DNA from 2 places in the Weissella sp. ESL1139 genome. Region 2 is predicted to be linked to the other one. Evidence: riboswitches for the same ligand, from Rfam matches in the RefSeq annotation. Region 2 holds a riboswitch; the other holds the start of a gene.

Region 1 (4,448 bases), 780 kb from region 2:
CGGTGGCATCAGAATTAATGGCTATTTTAACCTTGTCAACAGATTTAGCTGATATGAAAGCACGCATTGCAAGAATTGTCATTGGTTATAATTATGATAAAGAACCCGTTACAGTTGCTGATTTAGGTGTTGAAGGTGCTATTACGACATTATTAAAAGACGCTATTAAGCCTAATTTAGTTCAGACATTAGCACATACACCAGTATTGATTCACGGTGGTCCATTCGCGAATATCGCCCAGGGAACTAATTCAATTTTAGCAACGAAATCTGCCTTACACTTAGCAGATTTCGTTGTGACTGAAGCCGGTTTTGGTGCTGACTTAGGTGGGGAAAAGTTTTTGGATTTCAAGGTACCCTTGTTAGGTAAGACACCTGATACCATTGTTATTGTGGCGACAGTACGTGCTTTAAAAATGCATGGTGGTGAAGATAAGAAGAATTTGACGACCCCTAACTTAACTGCCTTACAACAAGGCCTTGATAATTTGGGACAACATTTAACAAGTATGCAGCGTTATGGTGTGCCAGTAGTTGTCGCAATTAATCAATTTACGGCAGATACTGATGAAGAGTTAGCAATGGTTAAGGGTTATGTTGCTAAGTTTGGTGTTGCAGCGTATGTTGCTGATGTTTGGGGACAAGGTGGGGATGGTGCCCAAGATCTAGCAAAAGGTGTCATCAATGCCACTAGTTCAGACAAGAATTATCAACTACTTTATCAACCTGAAGATGATGCCATGGTGAAGATTAAGCATATTGTGCAAGAAATTTACGGTGGTCAAGATATTGAACTTTCAAATAAAGCTGCTAAACAGTTACAGAATTTCAAAAAATATGGTTGGGATAAATTACCAGTTATCATGGCTAAAACTCAATATTCATTATCGGATGATGTTAAAAAAATTGGTGCACCTAAGGATTTTGTCATCCACATTCGCGAATTTGTTCCTAAATTGGGAGCCGGCTTTTTAGTTGCGTTGACGGGATCAGTGCTAACGATGCCTGGTTTACCAAAACATCCAGCTGCACTTGATATTGATATTGATAATGATGGCCGGATTACCGGGTTAAGTTAAATCATATTACTAATAAAACAAATAAGGAGACTAGAGCATTTTGAGTTCTAGTCTCCTTGTGTTTAATATATTAATAAATATTGCCAAGTTACATGCGGATTTAAACTAGTACCAAGAATTGCTAAAACCTTTACGACGATAGAATTCTGGGGCATAGACGCGGTAACCATTTTCGGCAAGTTGTAACCAAACTAATGCTAATAACCAACCAGCAAGTGCAGCTGCTAGATTATAACCGGGAGTTAATAGCGTTACGATAAAGGTTGCTACCCAACCTAAGAGTAATAATATTTGGAACAAAAATTGCAACATACTACGGTTAATCTCAGGAACGATAATTAATAAGAAGAATGAAATTAATAAGGTCATATAAAAGGTTGGTCGTGCAGGATATAAAATTTGATTACCATTCATGTTGTTTTTAAATAGTAAAGAAGCAATGTTAATGATTAGCCAACCACCAATACTAGTGATTAAAATCCAAGTGGCTGGAATTTTAAATTTAAATCCCCATAGAAAGAAAGCAATTAAAAAGATTGCTAAAAACATTCCGAAACCATGACTGAAGAAGAAAAATGGTTTTATCAGTAACTCAAAACGGTCTGAAAAAACCGTCTGAAAGATAGTATGGTCTAGTTGCATAAATGATTGTAAAAAGCCACTATGACGGTATGCCAAGATAGATACTATGATAAAAAGGATTAAACTAACCACCAACGTTAGGAAACGGGTTCGTGATTTAGCGATAATCATAAGCGATACTCCTTTTTGCGTCCTAATGAATCAAGATGCTTACTTGTTTTCTTTATTTAATTTTAACACGAACGTATATAAAACACATATTTGTTCCAAATATTTAATCTTCCTTTTATTTTATGACAGTTAAATTAAACAATTACTTGACATTATATAAGGGAATAGGGTAATATCATTATTGCAAATAAATAATATATAGAGGTTGCAATCAACAAAAGTATTCTAACTGAGCTGACGAGCTTTGAGGTTAGAAAAAAGGGGCGATTGCCGAAATGGTGACTATGGTGATAGTTACTGTTGGTGTGTTCATCAATAATGAACAGACTGTCGCGACAAAATAGTCGGTCGCGGAGAGCTATCGACAATACTAAAAACTAATGAGTTCCTAGTTTATACGATAGACGTGTAAACTAGGATTTTTTTGTTTTTGTGATGCGTTAGGCCTTTTTAAGGAGGAAATATGGCTGAGAATCAACAAGAGACGGGTCATCTAAAAAGGACGATGAAAACCCGGCATCTCTCAATGATTGCATTGGGAGGAACAATCGGAACAGGGCTATTTGTTGCTTCTGGGGCAACAATTTCACAAGCTGGACCATTTGGTGCCTTAACAGCCTATGCTGTTATTGGTGTCATGGTTTACTTTTTAATGACTAGTCTAGGAGAAATGGCAACCTATATGCCAGTTTCTGGATCATTTTCAGTTTACGCTGATCGCTTTGTAGATCCGGCATTTGGTTTTGCTATGGGTTGGAATTATTGGTTTAATTGGGCGATTACCGTTGCCGTTGAAGCAGCAACAGTTGGTGTCGTAATGGGATTCTGGTTACCAGATGTTCCAAGTTGGATTTGGTCAACAATTGTTTTGGTACTAATTACAACGATTAATCTATTATCAGCTAAGGCATATGCCGAAACTGAATTTTGGATGGCAACCATTAAAGTTATTGCGGTTGTCGCTTTCCTATTAGTTGGATTAATGACAATTTTGGGTATTGTCTTTAAACAACCTGATGTTGCGCATAACTTATCTGCTGGTGGTCACTACGGTTTTGTTGGTGGGTTTGGCGGTATTTTATCAGTATTCATGGTAGCTGGATTCTCATTCCAAGGAACTGAGATGGTTGGTATCACTGCTGGTGAGTCTGAAACTCCTGAAAAGTCTGTTCCAGCAGCCGTAAAGCAAATTTTCTGGCGCATTTTATTGTTCTATATTCTATCAATCTTTATTATCGGTGCGATTATTTACTATAAGGATCCTAATTTACTACGTTCAAGTGAAACTAACATTGCTGTATCACCATTTACGTTAGTATTTAAATCTGCTGGATTAGCTGGAGCAGCCTCAATTATGAACGCGGTTATCTTAACAGCCGTTGTTTCATCAGCTAATTCTGGATTGTATGCGTCAACTCGTATGCTTTACTCAATGGCCGTTGACGGTATGGCACCTAAGATTTTTAAACAAGTTAATAAAAAGTCAGGTATTCCTGTACCAGCTGTTATAGCAACGGTTGCAGTTGGTTTGTTTACATACGTTACGTCAATTTTTGGTCAAAGCTTGTACTACTATCTAGTTGCCGCATCTGGATTGACCGGCTTCATTGCTTGGATTGGTGTTGCTATTTCACATTATCGTTTCCGTCGTGCCTTTGTTGCACAAGGACGCGATGTTAATAAGTTGCGTTATAAAGCTAAGTGGTTCCCAGTGGGTCCACTAATTGCCTTGGCATTATCAATTATTGTGGTCATTGGTCAGGATACAGCATCATTTAAGGGATCAATCTTAGATTGGAACTGGCCAGGTATTATTACGACATATATGGCAATTCCATTATTCTTAGTTTTGTATTTCGGTTACAAAATCAAGCATCGTACAAAGTTACGTAAGTTGGAAGAAGTGGATCTTGATACAGATGCACGTCCATTAGATTAATTGAATAAACATTAAGAGATTAGAACATTGTGTTCTAATCTTTTTTATATAAAAAAATTCATAAAATAAATTGTAAATGATGATAGCGCTTTAATTGTTATTGCAAAAGGTTTTAATATTTTTTGAACCTTAAACTGTTCTATGATTGCAACAAATGATAGTTTGAATTTGTATACAAAGATAGTGATAAATAGTACAATAAATTCCAGATAGAAATACCAATATCTTTTTACTAAGGAGAAATTTTTAATCATGAAGAAGACCAAGATTGTTTCAACGCTTGGACCAGCCAGCTCTGATGTAGAGACGATTACTAAGATTATCGAATCAGGCGCAAATGTTGTCCGTTTCAACTTTTCACATGGTGATCACGAGGAACACTTAGGACGAATGAATGCTGTCCATGAAGCTGAGAAAGCAACAGGCAAGACGGTTGGTTTCTTGTTGGATACAAAGGGTGCAGAAATCCGTACCACTGTTCAAGAACCAGGTAAGATTGAATTTAACATTGGTGATGTTGTTCGTATTTCAATGGATGCTTCAATTGAAGGAACGAAAGAAAAGATTGCTGTAACTTACCCAGGTTTGTATGATGATGTTCACGTTGGTGGTCATATCTTGTTTGACGATGGTAAGCTAGATATGGTTATCACTGAGAAAGATGATACAAACCAAGA
Region 2 (4,448 bases):
TCAAATGTTTTGTCTACCCAAACAACCCATTTAATAAATGATGGGTGGTTACCTAAACCAATTGCCGCTTATGTGGATACAATCGTTAATGATGAGCAATTAAATGATGAGACGATGCAAGATATTTTATCAACAGCATGGTCTGAAGCACATCGAGTTGGGTCAGAACTTTTTACTAAAATGTTTGTTGCTAATTTTCACCGTGGTGGTACCTCAGCAACTGATCGTTTAGATATGTTATACAAAATATTCGGACTGGCAGTTAGTCCGGAAAATTTTGTGCGGATGACTAAGTTAGGTTATTGGCCAACTCGGTCTGCCAATCAAAATGTTGACTTATATTATTTGCATATTGATAATGTCGATGAAGCCCGGAATTATTTAGAATTTATTAAGCAAGTCGCTTTTATGATGCGTTTAAAACATCATGCTTGGAATGGAATTAATTCTAAGTATGAAACAAGTCATCAATTAGATAAGGTTATTGATAACCAGTTCCGTTATTATCTTAGTAAACCAATGGTAGATTTGATTGTGCGTGAAGGATTGACACAGCATGACATTGAGGATCAAATCGTTAAAGATACTGGCACACCAGTGTTTTACCCTCAAGTTAAGTTTCATAATCGGGGTGTTGCACGAGCTGATAACGTTAAAATGGCTTTGCCAGGTTACCATTTAGAATTAATCTTTGATAATCAAGGACAAATCGTTTCAATGTGGCAAGCTTTAGAAGCCCATCAAACTGTGACTAGTATGGGTACAGTTGTCTTTTCTGAAAATCCAGCTGATTATTCATTTGCAGAATTACAGATGATTGCAAATACGGAATCAACTAATTATGCCAATGCTGGTGGTCAAATTCATCAATCATTGGATGTTAAGCCAGCGAATCGCCATGCTGGCTTGGAATCAGATTTACGTAACTTTGCGAAAAAACAATTTAAGTAAAACGAGAGCGAGACAAAAGTCGCTTTGAAGCCGGAGTGTAACGGTGTTTGGACGTTTTGCGGTCGTCAGACCGTGAAGCGGGCAAATCCGTTACATTGAGGCTTCAGGTTTTTGGAACGCGTTTAAACGAGAGCGAGACAAAAGCGCGTTTACGCTATAAAAATTAAACGTTTGAAATTCAAATATTTAAAAAAACAGGTTGGAACATTTTCTTTTGTTCCAACCTGTTTTTCTATTAAGTATTTAAAATACTGCTTCATAAATCACACGGACAGCCTTTTCCATTTGATCAACAGAAACACCAAGCATGGTTGAAATTTGTGAAGCACCTTGATTGACCATTGGTAAGTTGATATTAGCATCTGCAAGGGCAGTTGTGATTTTACTAAAGATATCTAGATGGGCTTGCATACCTTCACCAACCACCATAATGATGGCATAGTTATCAAGCCATTCCAATTCATCAGGCGCAATTGTTTGGTAGATATCATGACTGATATGAGCCTTAATTTCAGGAGTTAATTGTGACTTATCAAAAATAATCGTCATGTCATCAATTCCAGAAGGCATATGTTCATAACTAACGTTGTATGAGGCCAAAATTTGGAGAATTTTAAGAGTAAAACCAACTTCGCGATTTAGCAAATAACGGTGCAAATATAAAGCTGCAAAGCGATCATCATTAGCAATACCAGTGACTGGATATTCAGGCGTAATGGACTGATTTGGCATAATCATGGTACCAGGGGCCTCGGGGTCATTGGTGTTTTTAACATTGATTGGTATATTTGCTTCAATGACAGGAATAATGGCTTCATCATGGAAGACGGCAAAACCGGCATATGAAAGTTCACGCATCTCACGGTAAGTCATTCGTTCAATCGATTTAGGAGCAGGCACAATATGCGGGTTAACTGTGTAGATAGCAGAAACGTCGGTGAAGTTTTCATACAAACTAGCATGTAAACCACGCGCAACAATCGCACCAGTAATATCAGAACCACCGCGACTGAAAGTAGCGGCATAGCCATCATTGGTATAGGCGATAAAACCAGGAATAATTAAGAGTTCATTATCGTTGTATTCAAAATTATGCATACGTTCATAACTTGTATGATCAAGGCGAGCAGCACGGGGGGAACCAGTGACGGTCATCCCCAAATCAAGGGGTGACACGAACCGCGCATTATAACCAAGTTCTTGTAAAATGAAAGCAATTAATTGGGCATTTAATAATTCACCATGGCCCATGAAAGCAGCGTATAAATGATCAAATGATGGATAATGAACACGGTTTAAATGAATAAGTTGTTGTTTTATTTGAGGAATAATCTTATTTTCTTCTAATTTAAAAAATTGCACGATTTCTTGATAGCGACCCAAAATGGTTAACAAAATATCGGCCGTGTCACCACCAGTGATGGTTTGATCAGCATAAGATTGTAATAAATCAGTGACCTTTGTGTCACCGTCGAAACGCTTTCCAGGTGCTGATACGACAACGATTTTGCGGTCGCTGTCAGCCTTAATAATATTGAAAACTTTCTGTACCTGCGCACCAGTTGCCAGTGACGAACCACCAAATTTTACAACTTTCATTTTCCTGCCTCCAAATAAAATTCTAATTGGCACTAATTAAAAGTGAAAAAAAGATTAATGTCAAGTGTTGACATAATTATAAAATTAATATAACCTAATGTTACATTAATGATTTATAGAGGTTGCAACCAACAAGAGTCACCTGACAGAGTCGACACAGACGGAGAAGTTAAGTAAAAGGGGCGGTTGCCGAAATGATTCAAATGCGTGTGATTTGAATTGTTGGGATGGTAGTGAATAACTATTAGACTGTCGCTGAATAAGCGGGGAGCTATGGTCACAGTCTAAGGAATGTAAGTGGATCCGATTGACGGTGCGATAGTGCCAGTCAATCGGTTTTTTTGTATAGGAATTCAAAGTAAAGAGGCACAACAACATGGTAGTAGCAGTAACAAGACCAACAAGGATTAAAATTTCACAAGCAGCCGTAACGCACAATGTTGCCGTTACCCGTAAGATGAGCGGTGCTAAGTTTATGTTCTTGGCAGTCAAGGCAAATGCGTATGGCTTTGGTTTACAAACAATGGCACAAGCCGCTATCAAGGGCGGTGTTGATGGTCTAGCCGTTGCCGTTTTAGATGAAGCACTGGCCCTCCGCCAGGCAGGTGTCACGGTACCCATTTTGATTTTGGGGATTACGTTACCACAGTATGCAAAATTAATTGCTGATAACGATTTAATTGCAACAATTAGCGATATGCAGTGGTTGCATACAGCCGAAAGTTATCTTGGCCCACAGACAAATAAATTACAAGTTAATTTAGGTGTTGATACAGGAATGGGGCGCATTGGTTTTAGAAATCGAGCTGACTTAGCTGAAGCAATTGCGTATGTCGAGAAACCTGAAACACCATTTATTTATCAAAGCATGATGACGCACTTCGCTGAAGCTGATTCACCAAACAATGATTACTTCAACGAGCAATTAGCAAATTGGCACCAATTAACTGATGGCTTACCAATGCCGCCAATGGTTCATTTAGCTAATTCAGGGGCCGCATTATATCATGCGGATGAAATTCCAACTGATTATATTCGTGCTGGTACGGTTGTCTATGGTATTGAGCCATCACGTGGTTCGGTTATGTCAGATAATTACTTAAAACCAGTGTTAACGTTGGAAACCGAATTAATTTATGTTAAACAAATGCCAGCCAACGCTGCGATTAGTTACGGTCATACTTATCACACTTCAGAAGGTGAGTGGATTGGGACGTTACCAATTGGTTATGCCGATGGGTTGCCTCGTTCAATGAAGGGGTTTGAAGTTTTGGTCAATGGTCAAAAGGCACCGATTGTTGGTAACTTAGCCATGGATCAAATGATGATTTCATTGCCTGAAGAAATGCCAGTTGGTTCAGTTGTAACGATTATTGGTCAACAAGGTGAATATGAAAATACATTGGAAGACGTTGCCCAACATGTTGAATTAGCACCATGGGTTGTTGCAACTGGGTTACAGGAACGCTTAATGCGTATATTAGTAGATTAAAGGGGAATCGCATGTCAGTACCATATCAAGTCAATCAAGCTGGTGAGTTAATAATTGGTGGTGTTACCGCTTCGGCTCTAGCGAAAAAGTATCAAACACCATTATATGTTTATGATGTTAATAGTATTCGTAATCAGATGCGTGCTTTTAAGGAAGTTTTCATTAATCGCCATATTGATTATGCAGTCTCATATGCTTCAAAGGCTTTTGCCACAGTGGCGATGTATGAAGTTGCCGCACAAGAGGGCATCCATCTAGATGTTGTGTCAGGTGGTGAAATCCAAACGGCCCTTGAAGCAAATTATCCGATGGCTAATGTTTCTTTCAATGGTAATAATAAGTCAGTCGAAGAACTAACAATGGCTATTGAAAATGGCTTAGGTACCATCATTTTAGATAATTTCTA

Evidence for each region. Region 2 has a riboswitch for lysine ahead of alr (alanine racemase). Riboswitches for the same ligand answer to the same signal wherever they lie in the genome.
Region 1: linked by a shared signal. The riboswitch ahead of ACSYSF_RS05780 (amino acid permease) and the one ahead of alr (alanine racemase) in region 2 are both predicted to bind lysine.

What each region holds. Positions count from the first base shown of each region.
Region 1 is NZ_CP196375.1:1,190,847-1,195,294, reverse strand. It holds gene ACSYSF_RS05790 (formate--tetrahydrofolate ligase) at 1-1,079, shown strand, start outside; gene ACSYSF_RS05785 (hypothetical protein) at 1,185-1,832, opposite strand; lysine riboswitch at 2,024-2,201, shown strand; gene ACSYSF_RS05780 (amino acid permease) at 2,296-3,771, shown strand; gene pyk (pyruvate kinase) at 4,024-4,448, shown strand, end outside.
Region 2 is NZ_CP196375.1:411,568-416,015, forward strand. It holds gene ACSYSF_RS01985 (DUF3114 domain-containing protein) at 1-951, shown strand, start outside; gene ACSYSF_RS01990 (aspartate kinase) at 1,195-2,550, opposite strand; lysine riboswitch at 2,659-2,832, shown strand; gene alr (alanine racemase) at 2,927-4,042, shown strand; gene lysA (diaminopimelate decarboxylase) at 4,054-4,448, shown strand, end outside.